2 regions of the Peribacillus sp. B2I2 genome follow, and region 1 is predicted to be linked to the other one. Evidence: a T-box and tRNA genes for the amino acid it is inferred to sense, from the RefSeq annotation. Region 1 holds a T-box; the other holds one or more tRNA genes.
The links. A T-box is a leader RNA that pairs with one kind of tRNA and senses whether it is charged. The one in region 1 lies ahead of leuS (leucine--tRNA ligase), so its partner is inferred to be a tRNA-Leu.
Positions count from the first base shown of each region.

Region 2: it encodes a tRNA-Leu, which carries the amino acid that the T-box ahead of leuS (leucine--tRNA ligase) is inferred to sense. The anticodon was not compared.

Region 1 is NZ_JBGCCB010000001.1:4,900,944-4,909,863, forward strand. It holds gene ABIE66_RS24340 (S8 family peptidase) at 1-734, opposite strand, end outside; gene leuS (leucine--tRNA ligase) at 1,075-3,489, opposite strand; T-box leader at 3,543-3,775, opposite strand; gene ABIE66_RS24350 (DUF2524 family protein) at 3,930-4,193, opposite strand; gene ABIE66_RS24355 (SMI1/KNR4 family protein) at 4,289-4,795, opposite strand; gene mnmL (tRNA modification radical SAM protein MnmL/YtqA) at 4,965-5,924, shown strand; gene mnmM (tRNA 5-(aminomethyl)-2-thiouridylate-methyltransferase MnmM) at 5,921-6,493, shown strand; gene ABIE66_RS24370 (alpha/beta hydrolase) at 6,768-7,571, opposite strand; gene ABIE66_RS24375 (gamma carbonic anhydrase) at 7,782-8,300, shown strand; gene ABIE66_RS24380 (hypothetical protein) at 8,319-8,549, opposite strand; gene ABIE66_RS24385 (hypothetical protein) at 8,754-8,885, opposite strand.
Region 2 is NZ_JBGCCB010000001.1:61,379-70,298, reverse strand. It holds rRNA gene ABIE66_RS00395 (16S ribosomal RNA) at 1-1,502, opposite strand, end outside; tRNA gene ABIE66_RS00390 (tRNA-Ala) at 1,663-1,738, opposite strand; tRNA gene ABIE66_RS00385 (tRNA-Pro) at 1,749-1,825, opposite strand; tRNA gene ABIE66_RS00380 (tRNA-Arg) at 1,835-1,911, opposite strand; tRNA gene ABIE66_RS00375 (tRNA-Leu) at 1,921-2,009, opposite strand; tRNA gene ABIE66_RS00370 (tRNA-Gly) at 2,022-2,096, opposite strand; tRNA gene ABIE66_RS00365 (tRNA-Leu) at 2,102-2,183, opposite strand; tRNA gene ABIE66_RS00360 (tRNA-Lys) at 2,193-2,268, opposite strand; tRNA gene ABIE66_RS00355 (tRNA-Thr) at 2,311-2,386, opposite strand; tRNA gene ABIE66_RS00350 (tRNA-Val) at 2,397-2,472, opposite strand; rRNA gene rrf (5S ribosomal RNA) at 2,483-2,598, opposite strand; rRNA gene ABIE66_RS00340 (23S ribosomal RNA) at 2,663-5,595, opposite strand; rRNA gene ABIE66_RS00335 (16S ribosomal RNA) at 5,771-7,321, opposite strand; gene lysS (lysine--tRNA ligase) at 7,747-8,920, opposite strand, start outside.

The DNA of each region.
Region 1 (8,920 bases):
ATAAGGGGCTTAATGACGACTAAATGATTATAGACGGCTTCCCTTGCCGTTTTATTACCAGCCAGATGAAGTGCCAGGAATGGAGAAGCCTTATAGTATAAAGAGGACATGGTGCGTCCCTCAGATGATTTCGTGAGAACTTCATCTCTAAACACGCGGAGTGTTTTCAACATGGATTCTCCCGTTTTCTTATCGTTTACACTCAATTCAACCGGGCATGATTCGAGATTTTCCCCTTCGTCCCCGGCAGATGGTGGCAATGTCACTGAATGGGCATTGATGGAGTATTCAGCTACATTTTCCGCATCCGGTAGAGGATTTCCTTCATCATCCGTATCGCCGAAATATTCAACTTTAACATAATATGTGCCGTCCCAAGCATATGGGAAATCGACTACAGCTTTTTCATCAGGATAAGAAGAGACAAAATAATTGCTCTCATCTTTTTCTGCTTTTTCTTTATCTTGATATACGGAAATATTCAAGATTTTATCCGAATTGACTTCGAACTCAATATGGGAGAATTTTTGTATTTCTTCTTGTGTGGGACTGATTTGATACCATTGAACACCCGGTTTTTCAAACTTCCCGTCCAAAGTGTCCCCATTTTTAATCGTATTTACATTTTCAATAGGTGTTACAGCTGCAGCTTGAGAATTTTGTGGAACCAAGCTGAAAATCAGTGCAAAAATAAGCACAAACACCGTAATTCGACTCACATTCTTAAATTTCACAGTTTCGCCTCCAATATTTGGTTATAAAATAACAGTACTATACCAAACTATCACACTGTATAATTTTATCAACCAATTTTTTCCCTTTTTTATGAGAAATGCTTGATATAATTGGACAGCGAGCAGAAAAATGATTCTCCTGTACCAATTAAGCAAGATATTTGAGCTCCGATCGACACCTTATAAGGATTGTTGATGCCAAAATTTGATAGATTCATCGCTAATGGACTTAAATCGGTGAAAATCCTAACATGACCTAATTCCTAAGTTCCGCCAATGCCCGCGAAAAAAAAAGCTGTCCCAGCATTAAAACATGCGGAACAGCTCTCATTTGATTTCGTTAGTTTGCGACGATATTGACTAATTTACCTGGTACAGCAATGACTTTACGGATGGTTTTCCCATCGATTTGTTCTTTGATGGAATCATCACCCATCGCAATTTCTTCCAACTTTTCTTTCGTAGTGTCAGTCGGCACCATTAATTTCGTTTTGACTTTTCCGTTGATTTGGATGACGATTTCGACTTCGTTATCCACTAACTTCGCTTCGTCGAACGCCGGCCATGTTCCGTATGTGATGCTCTCGGAATGGCCTAATTTAGACCAAAGCTCTTCGGCGATATGCGGTGCAACCGGTGCAAGCAATTTGACGAAACCTTCGATATATACTTTAGGAAGCGAATCGGCTTTATAAGCATCATTGATGAAAACCATCAATTGTGAAATCGCCGTATTGAATTTCAATTCTTCATAATTCTCGGTCACTTTTTTAACCGTTTGATGATAGACTTTTTCAAGCTTGCCCGTGTCATCCGTTTCGGTCATCTTATCTGTGATCGAACCGTCTTCGTTGACTAATAAACGCCAAATGCGGTCAAGGAATCTGCGGGAACCGTCCAATCCGTTTGTAGACCAGGCAATCGAAGCATCCAATGGTCCCATGAACATTTCGTACATGCGAAGTGTATCTGCACCATGGCTTTCAACGATATCATCCGGGTTCACGACATTCCCTTTTGATTTACTCATTTTTTCATTATTCTCGCCAAGGATCATCCCTTGGTTAAATAGGTTTTGGAAAGGTTCCTTCGTTGGCACAACACCGATATCGTATAGGAATTTATGCCAGAAACGAGCGTAAAGCAAGTGAAGCACCGCATGCTCAGCGCCGCCAATATAAATGTCGACCGGCATCCATTCTTTTAATTTTTCAGGATCTGCGAGTGCTTCCTTGTTGTCCGGATCGATATAACGAAGGAAGTACCAGCTGCTGCCTGCCCATTGTGGCATCGTATTTGTCTCACGGCGCCCTTTTCGTCCGTTTTCATCCGTTACGTTCACCCATTCCGTAATGTTCGCAAGTGGTGATTCGCCCGTACCCGAAGGCTTGATGTCCGTAGCTTTCGGTAAAATCAATGGAAGTTCTTCTTCCTTCACTGCAGACATCGTGCCGTCTTCCCAATGAATGATTGGAATCGGTTCACCCCAGTAACGCTGACGGCTGAATAACCAGTCGCGAAGACGGTATGTTATTTTCTTCGTACCGATTTCTTTTTCTTCCAGCCATTTGATCATGGTTGAAATGCCTTCTTCTTTATTCAATCCATCAAGGAATTCCGAATTCACATGAAGGCCATCGCCTGTATATGCTTCACTTGTCACATCTCCGCCAGCTACGACTTCCTTGATCGGCAAGTTGAACTTGACTGCAAATTCATAATCCCGCTCATCATGCGCAGGAACGGCCATGATCGCACCTGTTCCGTAGCTGATCAACACGTAATCAGCAATCCAGATCGGCATTTTTTCGCCGTTTACCGGGTTAATGGCATATGCCCCCGTGAACACGCCTGATTTATCCTTAGCCAAGTCTGTTCTTTCCAAATCGCTTTTATGTTTCACTTCATCTAAATATGCGTCGACTGCCGACCTTTGATCAGCTGTCGTAATTTTATCGACAAAGTGATGTTCAGGTGCCAATACGGCATATGTTGCACCGAATAACGTATCCGGACGGGTCGTGAATACCGTGAATGTATCTTCAAAGCCATCGATATTGAATGTAACCTCCGCTCCCTCGGAACGTCCAATCCAGTTACGTTGCATATCCTTGATGTTTTCAGGCCAATCCACATCATTCAAATCGTCGATTAAGCGGTCCGCATAAGCCGTGATTCGAAGCATCCATTGTTTCATCGGGCGGCGCTCAACCGGATGGCCTCCACGCTCACTTTTTCCATCGATGACTTCTTCGTTCGCCAATACCGTGCCAAGAGCCGGACACCAGTTAACGGCCACTTCATCAATATATGCAAGGCCCTTTTCATATAATTTCAAGAAGATCCATTGCGTCCATTTGTAATAGTCGGGATCTGTCGTGTTTATTTCGCGATCCCAATCATAAGAAAAACCAAGGGCTTTGATTTGGCGGCGGAACGTGTTGATATTGTGCTCCGTGAATTCAGCTGGATCATTTCCCGTATCGATCGCATATTGCTCTGCCGGAAGTCCAAATGCATCCCAGCCGATCGGGTGTAAAACATTATACCCCTGCGCCCGTTTCATACGTGCTAAAATATCGCTTGCCGTATAACCTTCCGGGTGCCCCACATGAAGACCTGCGCCTGAAGGGTATGGGAACATATCCAGCGCGTAGAATTTACGTTTGCCGCTTTCTTCACCCGTTTTGAATGTCTTATTGCCTTCCCAATACTGCTGCCATTTCGTTTCTATGCTTCTATGGTCAAAACTCATATGATTTCCTCCTAATTTCCGTATAAAAAACAATAAAAAACCCCTCATCCCAAAATAGGGACGAGAGGATTATGTATATCTTCCCGCGGTACCACCCACATTGGCGATAGCTAAAATCCGCCCAGCTTAAAACATCCGTAACATGGATTAAAACGCCAGGCATTACTTTTTACCTTCACACCCGGAACTCCAAGGGGAGTTCACGACCCTCCCAGGTTGACTTGCACCACCCGTCAACTCTCTTTACTGGAATCAAATCGCTACTGTTCCTCATCATAGTCTTTATGAGAATATTTGATTATATTAATTCTAGTCAATTTCACCGATAATTGCAATAGCCGTACATAAACATTATCGACAGGTTTTTCATTATATATGCGAATTCAAGGAAAATCGTGCAAAAAAAGGGAGCTATGCATCCATAGCTCCCTTGCTTCCCTTTAATGCCGCAGTAAAATCATTTCATTTTTCAATTCATTCATCTGCTGCCGCATCCGCGAAAGCATATCCCGTTGTTGGGCATTCGAACTGGCATACAATCGTTCCATATCCGTCAAAGCCTCTTCGATATACTTTTGCGAATTTTGAAATTGTTCATCATCATAATGCTCCTGCCGTGAGGCCTCGTTAAATTCAAACTCTGCAAAATGGAGAGCTCCTTCACATTGCTCTAAAAAATGATCGACGGATTGTCTGGTTGCCATTACAAACCCTCTCCTTCGCGTCTCATGTGGATGATTCGGAATCATCTTGTTTAGTTTGAGCAAATAACGAGTGGATTATCATTTTTTTTGAGGAATCAACCTTTATCCCAAAACTTCTCCCCGTGATGGGAAATGAACTGCTCGATCCACTCGGCAAAGCCCATATGGAGTTTCTCGCCTTCTTCAAAATCATCAATATGGCCTTTTACCATTAAATAATCCTTATCACCTTTAGCGACGGCTTCCCCATCTATCACGATATTATCTTGATAAATGCATGCCACTTTATAGCATCCTTCGTATGAATTTTCATATGTGTAATTAACAATATCATCCAGGCTGTATAAATCATTTTCCCCGCCAGATTCCACATTATCGAATAGACGGCATCCATTCGTTATTTTTAAAAACTCTTTATAATCATCGGGCAGAAGCAATCCGGTTTTCTTTTCAAAGGAATGAATTTGTTCATCCGAAGCAGGTGAATTGAAGGTGCAAGTGGCTTTGTATATGAACCCATCTTCATTTACTTCGATCACCTGATTATTTTCGGCTAATTTCTTTTTCATTTGATTAATCGCTTCTTCAACTTGACCGGTCATGTCCATCAGCTCCCGATTGGATATAGTCATTCATTAGATATACTGAAAATAGCAGCTAAATTTTAACCTTCAAGTATACAGTATACGCTTATTTTTCAAAAAAAGACCTAGCTGCCAGAATGTTGTATAATATATGTTGCGCTTTATTTTTAATTAGGAGGTTGCTGATTTGAATCAAGCAAACCCGTTTATATATGCAACGGATAACAAACGATATCATACATGGAATTACCACTTGAGAAATCATTTTGGACATAAGGTTTTTAAAGTTGCCCTGGATGGCGGTTTTGACTGCCCGAACCGTGATGGCACCGTCGCACATGGAGGCTGTACCTTCTGCAGTGCCTCAGGCTCGGGTGACTTTGCGGGCAGCAGGGTTGAACCGTTAGAAGTCCAATTTAAGAAAATCAGCGAACGGATGCATCATAAATGGAAAGACGGAAAATATATGGCCTATTTCCAAGCGTTCACGAATACCCATGCACCCGTGGCAGAGCTTCGCGAGAAATATGAAAGTGTATTGACCCAGGAAGGTGTCGTCGGACTCTCCATCGCGACACGCCCGGATTGCCTCCCAGATGATGTAGTCGAGTATTTAGCGGAATTGAACGAGCGCACTTACCTATGGGTGGAACTCGGTCTCCAGACGGTTCATGAAAAGACCGCGACGATGATCAACCGTGCCCATGACTTCAATTGCTACAAAGAGGGTGTCGATAAACTGCGTAAACACGGCATCCGCGTATGCTCCCATATCATCAATGGTCTTCCTCAGGAAGATTACGAAATGATGATAGAAACAGCCCGGGAAGTCGCCAAACTCGATGTGCAGGGCATAAAGATCCATTTACTTCATCTATTAAAAGGGACACCAATGGTCAAACAATATGAAAAAGGCCTACTTGAGTTTCTCGACCGTGACGATTATGTCAGCCTGGTATGTGACCAGTTGGAAATTATCCCTCCAGAAATGATCGTTCACCGCATTACGGGTGACGGTCCGATCGATTTGATGATCGGACCAATGTGGAGCGTCAATAAATGGGATGTCTTGAATGCCATTGACGCCGAATTGAAACGCCGCAACAGCTGGCAGGGGAAAAATCATCAGACGGAGGTACAAACATGAAGCTTGATCGAATTTTGCCATTCGCCAGGATTCTGCTTGAAAAGGCGGTTCAGCCTGGAGATATAAGCATTGATGGCACGATGGGCAACGGTTTTGATACGGTCTTTCTTGCAGGACTTACAGGTGAAAACGGACATGTCTATAGTTTTGACATTCAGAAAGAAGCCCTCCAAACCACAGCGGCGAAACTGAAGGCCGAGAATTTACAAGCGCACTGCACCCTCATTCACGATGGGCATGAACAATTGAGCAAATACATCAGGCAAGAACATTCCGGAAAGATCACAGGTGCCATATTCAACCTAGGCTACCTTCCTGGCGGAGACAAATCAATCATCACCCAAGCAGATACGACGATATCGGCCATTGAACAGCTGTTCGAGATGCTGGCACCAGAAGGCATCATCATCCTCGTCATTTATCATGGACATCCAGGGGGATCTGAAGAACGGGATGCATTGATGGATTATGTACGGGACTTTCCTCAACAGAAAGCACATATCCTAAAATACGGTTTCATCAACCAAGCCAACAATCCGCCATTCATCGTGGCGATTGAAAAGAGATGATCACGCATGACACCGTTCTTTAGTAACGGTGTTTTTGCATTAGACATTCGTTTAAGCCTCCACTCGAAGGGTGCATGGAACAAAATAAGAAAACGACGCGTTTAGACCTATTCGCCAATATCCTCCACATTATAAAAAGATACTTGTTATGTATTCCGTGCACCGGTCATCAAGACGAACGAATTGCTTACAAACACAGGTTAATCCAAATAAAAAAAGCTGCCAAAGGTCTCACTTCGGCAGCTTTTTCATTATATCCCGCAGTATGTACCGATCAAACGACATACCCTAATATCTTTAAACGATTTTCAACAAAACTCAGTGCATATTGAAATACATCATCACGCTCTGGCTCGTTGAAGATTTCATGATAAAGCTTCGGCCATTCCTTATATTGCTTTTCACTGGCCAAGTTATAATTAAACCACTCACGAACCGCCTTCTTATTCACGATTTTGTCATCTCCGCCCTGCATGACCAAAAGCGGTACATCCTGAATTTCGGGAATCTCTTCAAAAGCATCCTTCATAGCCTGTGCAAGCTCGCGATACCAACGAATCGAAACTTTTGTGATATATAGGGTATCGTTTCTATCGGATTCACGAACTTCAGAACTTCTCGTTGCCATTTCAGGTGTCAATCCGGAATCTACCCTGAACTTAGGCATCACGATGTTCAAACCATGAGAGAGGGCTGTCATGAGCTTCGGCGGCTTCGTCATGAGGCCTAAGCATGGTGAAGATAGAATCACCCCTGCAATGTCCCATTCCTCTTCCTGAAGAAGGCGTATCGAGATCAAACCGCCCATGCTGTGACCAAGTAAAAACACCGGCAGCGAATATTCGTAGGCATCTTCTATCCAGCTTTTCACTTCATCTAAATATTCATCAAAGGAATCGATATGTCCCCGGTAGGCGCGTGTTGTCATTCCCTGCCCAGGAAGGTCGCCCATGACCACATGGTATCCGGCTGAAAGCCACATTTGTGTAACCCACTTATAACGGCCGTGATGCTCCATAGCCCCATGAATGATGACAATGACGCCTTTTGCGTCTCCTTCTGTCTCCCATTTCCACATTCGAAATCCCCCTTTCACTTTTCACTTGTTGTATACGATCCATGATAGTTAAAATAATATATATAAATTATAACCATATTCGTGATTTTCGACAAAAAAGAAATCTAACAAGTTGTACATTGGTATTATAAATAGCCAAGTGTATTTGCATACGGTATATTAAAATAATACATAAAAACATTAACTTCGGAAAGGAAATGATTGAAAATGATTATTTATCCGTTTAAAGGCAAAGAACCTGAAATTGCTGAAAGCGCTTATATTGCTGAAAATGCTGTCGTCACAGGTGATGTGAAAATTGGTGACAAATCATCAATTTGGTTCAATTCCGTCATTCGCGGTGATGTATCCCCAACCATCATAGGGAAAAAAGTCAGTATACAGGATAATAGCGTCCTGCACCAAAGCCCAAATAATCCATTGATCATCGAGGATGAAGTGACCATCGGCCATCAGGTCATTTTACATAGCTGCAAAATCCGTAAAGGAGCTTTGATCGGCATGGGATCGATTGTGCTTGATGCAGCGGAAATCGGCGAAGGGGCATTTATCGGTGCCGGCAGTCTCGTTCCCCAAGGTAAAGTCATTCCACCGAACATGTTGGCATTCGGACGCCCAGCTAAAGTCATTCGCGAAATCAACGAAGAAGATCGCCAGGATATGGAACGAATCGTACGCGAATATGCCGAAAAAGGACAATACTATAAAACGGCAGAACGAATAAAATAAACTAACGAGTATTTGCTCCTAACTCACGAGTAAATGCACATAACTCACGAGTATTTGCTCCAATTTCACGAGTATTTGCTCTAATTCGCGAGTAAATACTCCTAACTCACGAGTAAACGTATATAACTGGCGAGTATTTGCTCCCATTTCACGAGTAAATGCTCCTAACTCACGAGTATTTGCTAAATTCGCGAGTATATGCTCCAATCCACGAGTAAACGCACATAACTGGCGTGCATTTGCTCCCATTTCACGAGTATTTGCTCCAATTCACGAGTATTTGCTCCTAACTCACGAGTAAAAGCACATAACTCACGAGTATTTGCTCCAATTTCACGAGTAAATGCTCCTAACTCACGAGTATTTGCTCCTAACTCACGAGTAAACGTTCCTAACTCGCGAGTATTTGCTCCAATTCACGAGTAAACATTCCTAACTCGCGAGTATTTGCTCCTAATTCACGAGTATACGACCATAACTCGCGAGTAATTGCTCCAATTCACGAGTAAACGCACATAACACGCGAGTATTTGCTCCAATCCACGAGTAAACGCACATAACACGCGAGTATTTGCTCCAATCCACGAGAAAGCTCCAAACTCACGAGTAACTATCGATTT
Region 2 (8,920 bases), 4.8 Mb from region 1:
TCACCCCAATCATCTGTCCCACCTTAGGCGGCTGGCTCCATAAAGGTTACCTCACCGACTTCGGGTGTTACAAACTCTCGTGGTGTGACGGGCGGTGTGTACAAGGCCCGGGAACGTATTCACCGCGGCATGCTGATCCGCGATTACTAGCGATTCCGGCTTCATGTAGGCGAGTTGCAGCCTACAATCCGAACTGAGAATGGCTTTATGGGATTCGCTTACCTTCGCAGGTTTGCAGCCCTTTGTACCATCCATTGTAGCACGTGTGTAGCCCAGGTCATAAGGGGCATGATGATTTTGACGTCATCCCCACCTTCCTCCGGTTTGTCACCGGCAGTCACCTTAGAGTGCCCAACTGAATGCTGGCAACTAAGATCAAGGGTTGCGCTCGTTGCGGGACTTAACCCAACATCTCACGACACGAGCTGACGACAACCATGCACCACCTGTCACTCTGTCCCCCGAAGGGGAAAGCCCTATCTCTAGGGTTGTCAGAGGATGTCAAGACCTGGTAAGGTTCTTCGCGTTGCTTCGAATTAAACCACATGCTCCACCGCTTGTGCGGGCCCCCGTCAATTCCTTTGAGTTTCAGCCTTGCGGCCGTACTCCCCAGGCGGAGTGCTTAATGCGTTAGCTGCAGCACTAAAGGGCGGAAACCCTCTAACACTTAGCACTCATCGTTTACGGCGTGGACTACCAGGGTATCTAATCCTGTTTGCTCCCCACGCTTTCGCGCCTCAGTGTCAGTTACAGACCAGAAAGTCGCCTTCGCCACTGGTGTTCCTCCAAATCTCTACGCATTTCACCGCTACACTTGGAATTCCACTTTCCTCTTCTGCACTCAAGTTCCCCAGTTTCCAATGACCCTCCACGGTTGAGCCGTGGGCTTTCACATCAGACTTAAAGAACCACCTGCGCGCGCTTTACGCCCAATAATTCCGGACAACGCTTGCCACCTACGTATTACCGCGGCTGCTGGCACGTAGTTAGCCGTGGCTTTCTGGTTAGGTACCGTCAAGGTACCAGCAGTTACTCTGGTACTTGTTCTTCCCTAACAACAGAACTTTACGACCCGAAGGCCTTCTTCGTTCACGCGGCGTTGCTCCGTCAGACTTTCGTCCATTGCGGAAGATTCCCTACTGCTGCCTCCCGTAGGAGTCTGGGCCGTGTCTCAGTCCCAGTGTGGCCGATCACCCTCTCAGGTCGGCTACGCATCGTCGCCTTGGTGAGCCATTACCTCACCAACTAGCTAATGCGCCGCGGGCCCATCTATAAGTGACAGCGTAAACCGTCTTTCCATCTTCTCTCATGCGAGAAAAGAACGTATCCGGTATTAGCTCCGGTTTCCCGAAGTTATCCCAGTCTTATAGGCAGGTTGCCCACGTGTTACTCACCCGTCCGCCGCTAATCTCAGGGAGCAAGCTCCCATCGATTCGCTCGACTTGCATGTATTAGGCACGCCGCCAGCGTTCGTCCTGAGCCAGGATCAAACTCTCCGAAGAAATGTTTGACTTGCTCATTTTGCTTTTTTAATAGTGTGTGCTCACTTAAAAATTTAACGTTGGCGCTTTGTTTTGTTCAGTTTTCAAAGAGCAATTTGATCCTTTTAAAGAATCAACTTTCTAATCATATCAAAGCCATTTGGGCTTGTCAAGTTTTTTTTGGTGGAGCCTAGCGGGATCGAACCGCTGACCTCCTGCGTGCAAGGCAGGCGCTCTCCCAGCTGAGCTAAGGCCCCAAAAAAATCATGGTCGGGAAGACAGGATTCGAACCTGCGACCCCTTGGTCCCAAACCAAGTGCTCTACCAAGCTGAGCTACTTCCCGAAAAAAATATGGTGCGCCCGGCGGGAGTCGAACCTACAACCTTCTGATTCGTAGTCAGATGCTCTATCCAATTGAGCTACGGGCGCATATTAAGATGGTGCCGAGGACCGGAATCGAACCGGTACGGTAGTCACCTACCGCAGGATTTTAAGTCCTGTGCGTCTGCCAGTTCCGCCACCCCGGCATAAATAAATAGTGGAGCGGAAGACGGGATTCGAACCCGCGACCCCAACCTTGGCAAGGTTGTATTCTACCACTGAACTACTTCCGCAAACATGCGGGTGAAGGGACTTGAACCCCCACGCCTTGCGGCGCCAGATCCTAAGTCTGGTGCGTCTGCCAATTCCGCCACACCCGCATAATAAAATGGTGAGCCATGAAGGATTCGAACCTTCGACCCTCTGATTAAAAGTCAGATGCTCTACCAACTGAGCTAATGGCTCATATAAACTATTTATATATGCTATATTAAGCTTGTATGAAGATGGTGCCGGCAAGAGGACTTGAACCCCCAACCTACTGATTACAAGTCAGTTGCTCTACCAGTTGAGCTACACCGGCAGGTGTAAAATGGTGGAGGATGACGGGATCGAACCGCCGACCCTCTGCTTGTAAGGCAGATGCTCTCCCAGCTGAGCTAATCCTCCATATATAACTGCTTGGCGGCGTCCTACTCTCACAGGGGGAAACCCCCAACTACCATCGGCGCTGAAGAGCTTAACTGCCGTGTTCGGAATGGGAACGGGTGTGACCTCTTCGCTATCGCCACCAAACAATAAAGGAACGTTGTTCCTTCAAAACTAGATAATAAGAAGGTATTTCATTTTTTAAAAAGCGTTGGTTAAGTCCTCGATCTATTAGTATCAGTCAGCTCCACATGTCGCCACGCTTCCACCTCTGACCTATCAACCTGATCATCTTTCAGGGATCTTACTAGCTTGCGCCATGGGAAATCTCATCTTGAGGGGGGCTTCATGCTTAGATGCTTTCAGCACTTATCCCGTCCGCACGTAGCTACCCAGCTATGCCTTTGGCAAGACAACTGGTACACCAGCGGTGCGTCCATCCCGGTCCTCTCGTACTAAGGACAGCTCCTCTCAAATTTCCTGCGCCCGCGACGGATAGGGACCGAACTGTCTCACGACGTTCTGAACCCAGCTCGCGTACCGCTTTAATGGGCGAACAGCCCAACCCTTGGGACCGACTACAGCCCCAGGATGCGATGAGCCGACATCGAGGTGCCAAACCTCCCCGTCGATGTGGACTCTTGGGGGAGATAAGCCTGTTATCCCCGGGGTAGCTTTTATCCGTTGAGCGATGGCCCTTCCATGCGGAACCACCGGATCACTAAGCCCGACTTTCGTCCCTGCTCGACTTGTAGGTCTCGCAGTCAAGCTCCCTTGTGCCTTTACACTCTACGAATGATTTCCAACCATTCTGAGGGAACCTTTGGGCGCCTCCGTTACTCTTTAGGAGGCGACCGCCCCAGTCAAACTGCCCACCTGACACTGTCTCCCACCCCGATAAGGGGCGCGGGTTAGAATTTCAATACAGCCAGGGTAGTATCCCACCAACGCCTCCACCGAAGCTAGCGCTCCGGCTTCTCAGGCTCCTACCTATCCTGTACAAGCTGTACCAAAATTCAATATCAGGCTGCAGTAAAGCTCCACGGGGTCTTTCCGTCCTGTCGCGGGTAACCTGCATCTTCACAGGTACTATAATTTCACCGAGTCTCTCGTTGAGACAGTGCCCAGATCGTTACACCTTTCGTGCGGGTCGGAACTTACCCGACAAGGAATTTCGCTACCTTAGGACCGTTATAGTTACGGCCGCCGTTTACTGGGGCTTCGGTTCAAAGCTTCGCTTGCGCTAACCTCTCCCCTTAACCTTCCAGCACCGGGCAGGTGTCAGCCCCTATACTTCGCCTTGCGGCTTCGCAGAGACCTGTGTTTTTGCTAAACAGTCGCCTGGGCCTATTCACTGCGGCTTTTCCGGGCTATTCACCCTAAAAAGCACCCCTTCTCCCGAAGTTACGGGGTCATTTTGCCGAGTTCCTTAACGAGAGTTCTCTCGCACACCTTAGGATTCTCTCCTCGCCTACCTGTGTCGGTTTGCGGTACGGGCACCTTACATCTCACTAGAGGCTTTTCTTGGCAGCGTGGAATCAGGAACTTCGGTACTATATTTCCCTCGCCATCACAGCTCCGCCTTAATGGAAACGGGATTTGCCTCGTTTCCGGCCTAACTGCTTGGACGCGCATATCCAACAGCGCGCTTACCCTATCCTTCTGCGTCCCCCCATCGTTCAAACGATGTATAGGTGGTACAGGAATATCAACCTGTTGTCCATCGCCTACGCCTTTCGGCCTCGGCTTAGGTCCCGACTAACCCTGAGCGGACGAGCCTTCCTCAGGAAACCTTAGGCATTCGGTGGAAGGGATTCTCACCCTTCTTTCGCTACTCATACCGGCATTCTCACTTCTAAGCGCTCCACCAGTCCTTCCGGTCTGACTTCAACGCCCTTAGAACGCTCTCCTACCATCGACACCTAATGGTGTCAATCCACAGCTTCGGTGATACGTTTAGCCCCGGTACATTTTCGGCGCGGAGTCACTCGACCAGTGAGCTATTACGCACTCTTTAAATGGTGGCTGCTTCTGAGCCAACATCCTGGTTGTCTAAGCAACTCCACATCCTTTTCCACTTAACGTATACTTTGGGACCTTAGCTGGTGGTCTGGGCTGTTTCCCTTTCGACTACGGATCTTATCACTCGCAGTCTGACTCCCAAGAATAAGTATTTGGCATTCGGAGTTTGACTGAATTCGGTAACCCGTTGGGGGCCCCTAGTCCAATCAGTGCTCTACCTCCAATACTCTCATCTTGAGGCTAGCCCTAAAGCTATTTCGGAGAGAACCAGCTATCTCCAGGTTCGATTGGAATTTCTCCGCTACCCACACCTCATCCCCGCACTTTTCAACGTGCGTGGGTTCGGGCCTCCATTCAGTGTTACCTGAACTTCACCCTGGACATGGGTAGATCACCTGGTTTCGGGTCTACGACCTCATACTCATTCGCCCTATTCAGACTCGCTTTCGCTGCGGCTCCGTCTTATCAACTTAACCTCGCATGAAATCGTAACTCGCCGGTTCATTCTACAAAAGGCACGCCATTACCCATTAACGGGCTTTGACTACTTGTAGGCACACGGTTTCAGGATCTATTTCACTCCCCTTCCGGGGTGCTTTTCACCTTTCCCTCACGGTACTGGTTCACTATCGGTCACTAGGGAGTATTTAGCCTTGGGAGATGGTCCTCCCTGCTTCCGACGGGATTTCTCGTGTCCCGCCGTACTCAGGATCCACTCAGGAGGGAACGAAGTTTCAACTACAGGGTTTTTACCTTCTTTGACGGACCTTTCCAGGTCACTTCATTTACCCCGTTCCTTTGTAACTCCATGTTGAGTGTCCTACAACCCCAAGAGGCAAGCCTCTTGGTTTGGGCTAATTCCGTTTCGCTCGCCGCTACTCAGGAAATCGCATTTGCTTTCTCTTCCTCCGGGTACTTAGATGTTTCAGTTCCCCGGGTCTGCCTTCAGTACCCTATGTATTCAGGTAAAGATACTGTTCCATTACGAACAGTGGGTTTCCCCATTCGGAAATCTCCGGATCAAAGCTTACTTACAGCTCCCCGAAGCATATCGGTGTTAGTCCCGTCCTTCATCGGCTCCTAGTGCCAAGGCATCCACCGTGCGCCCTTTCTAACTTAACCGTTAAAAAGATCTTACAGATGCTTTGAAAAAAATTAATTGCCTTCTATCTATTATCTAGTTTTCAAGGAACAAAGCAGAAAGAATCCATCACATCGTGATGTTTTTCTTCCCTATCTGAATGAATTACTCATTCAAAACTGAACAAAACAAAAGCGCTCTCGTAATTATCCTTAGAAAGGAGGTGATCCAGCCGCACCTTCCGATACGGCTACCTTGTTACGACTTCACCCCAATCATCTGTCCCACCTTAGGCGGCTGGCTCCATAAAGGTTACCTCACCGACTTCGGGTGTTACAAACTCTCGTGGTGTGACGGGCGGTGTGTACAAGGCCCGGGAACGTATTCACCGCGGCATGCTGATCCGCGATTACTAGCGATTCCGGCTTCATGTAGGCGAGTTGCAGCCTACAATCCGAACTGAGAATGGCTTTATGGGATTCGCTTACCTTCGCAGGTTTGCAGCCCTTTGTACCATCCATTGTAGCACGTGTGTAGCCCAGGTCATAAGGGGCATGATGATTTGACGTCATCCCCACCTTCCTCCGGTTTGTCACCGGCAGTCACCTTAGAGTGCCCAACTGAATGCTGGCAACTAAGATCAAGGGTTGCGCTCGTTGCGGGACTTAACCCAACATCTCACGACACGAGCTGACGACAACCATGCACCACCTGTCACTCTGTCCCCCGAAGGGGAAAGCCCTATCTCTAGGGTTGTCAGAGGATGTCAAGACCTGGTAAGGTTCTTCGCGTTGCTTCGAATTAAACCACATGCTCCACCGCTTGTGCGGGCCCCCGTCAATTCCTTTGAGTTTCAGCCTTGCGGCCGTACTCCCCAGGCGGAGTGCTTAATGCGTTAGCTGCAGCACTAAAGGGCGGAAACCCTCTAACACTTAGCACTCATCGTTTACGGCGTGGACTACCAGGGTATCTAATCCTGTTTGCTCCCCACGCTTTCGCGCCTCAGTGTCAGTTACAGACCAGAAAGTCGCCTTCGCCACTGGTGTTCCTCCAAATCTCTACGCATTTCACCGCTACACTTGGAATTCCACTTTCCTCTTCTGCACTCAAGTTCCCCAGTTTCCAATGACCCTCCACGGTTGAGCCGTGGGCTTTCACATCAGACTTAAAGAACCACCTGCGCGCGCTTTACGCCCAATAATTCCGGACAACGCTTGCCACCTACGTATTACCGCGGCTGCTGGCACGTAGTTAGCCGTGGCTTTCTGGTTAGGTACCGTCAAGGTACCAGCAGTTACTCTGGTACTTGTTCTTCCCTAACAACAGAACTTTACGACCCGAAGGCCTTCTTCGTTCACGCGGCGTTGCTCCGTCAGACTTTCGTCCATTGCGGAAGATTCCCTACTGCTGCCTCCCGTAGGAGTCTGGGCCGTGTCTCAGTCCCAGTGTGGCCGATCACCCTCTCAGGTCGGCTACGCATCGTCGCCTTGGTGAGCCATTACCTCACCAACTAGCTAATGCGCCGCGGGCCCATCTATAAGTGACAGCGTAAACCGTCTTTCCATCTTCTCTCATGCGAGAAAAGAACGTATCCGGTATTAGCTCCGGTTTCCCGAAGTTATCCCAGTCTTATAGGCAGGTTGCCCACGTGTTACTCACCCGTCCGCCGCTAATCTCAGGGAGCAAGCTCCCATCGATTCGCTCGACTTGCATGTATTAGGCACGCCGCCAGCGTTCGTCCTGAGCCAGGATCAAACTCTCCGAAGAAATGTTTGACTTGCTCATTTTGCTTTTTTAATAGTGTGTGCTCACTTAAAATTTAACGTTGGCGCTTTGTTTTGTTCAGTTTTCAAAGAGCAATATCTTTCGAAACAGCTTATTTATAATAACATTTTTCATTACTTTAAGTCAACAACTTTTTTAAAACTTTTTTAAAGTTTGTAATCCGTTTGCAACTCGTTCGTAACGACAGATATAAATATAACACCATTACGTTAACTGCGCAATACCTTTTATAAAGTTTTTTTGAGATAATGTTGTTTTTCTTTCAAACCCCAGAATCCAATCACTTAAAAGACATGAAATTATAATTAAAAAACAAAAACCGAATCGGACATACCAGGATCATGAGCTATACCCCATGAACCCAGCCATCCGAATTCGGCCCTGCAATCATTACTCATCTTGCATTATTAGCGATGTCTCATTAGCGGGAATAACAGGACGTCACGTATAGAAGGAGAATTGGTCAATAGCATAACCAAACGGTCAACACCAATTCCCAATCCGCCAGTTGGCGGCATTCCGTATTCTAACGCCTCCAAGAAATCTTCATCCATTTCATGTGCCTCATCATTACCTTGCTCTCGCTCTTTCAATTGAGCTTCAAAACGCTGGCGTTGATCAATAGGGTCATTTAGTTCCGTGAAGGCATTTGCATGCTCCCTACCTACAATGAATAACTCGAAACGATCTGTGAAACGGGAATCTTCCGGATTTTTCTTTGCTAACGGAGAGATTTCCAATGGATGTCCATAAATGAATGTAGGTTGAATTAACTTATCTTCTACCTTCTGTTCAAAGAATTCATTTACAATGTGACCAAACTCCATGGATTCCTTAACTTCAATCCCATTTTCTTTAGCGAGCTGTTGGGCTTCTTCTTTGCTCATTTGAGTCCAGAAGTCCACACCTGTATATTCTTTTACAGCGTCAACCATGTGAAGTCGTTTCCATTCCGGTTTTAACTCTATCTCATACTCCCCATACTGGATGGAAGTCGTCCCTAGAACTTCTTGGGCTATATGGGCAATCAGGTTTTCCGTTAAGCTCATGATATCTTGGTAATCCGCATATGCCTCGTATAATTCAATCAATGTGAATTCAGGATTGTGTCTTGTAGATACTCCTTCATTCCTGAAAACCCGGCCAATTTCATAAACTTTCTCTAAACCGCCAACGATTAAGCGTTTCAGATGAAGCTCGATGGCAATCCTTAGATTCAAAGGCATATCCAAAGCATTATGGTGAGTAAGGAATGGGCGTGCAGCAGCTCCACCGGCAACAGAGTGCAACAGAGGCGTCTCCACTTCAAGGTATCCATGATCGTCCAAATATCGTCTCATGGCTTGTACAATACGACTGCGCATGATCAACGTATTTTTACTTTCCTCATTTGTAATTAAATCAACATAACGTTTCCGATAACGCTCTTCAACATCCTTCAGGCCATGAAATTTATCAGGCAAAGGGCGAAGCGCCTTTGCAAGGAACACATATTCTTTAGCTTTAATGGAAAGTTCCCCGACTTTCGTTTTGAAAATAACGCCAGTGACCCCTACGATATCGCCAAGATCTGTTTGGTTG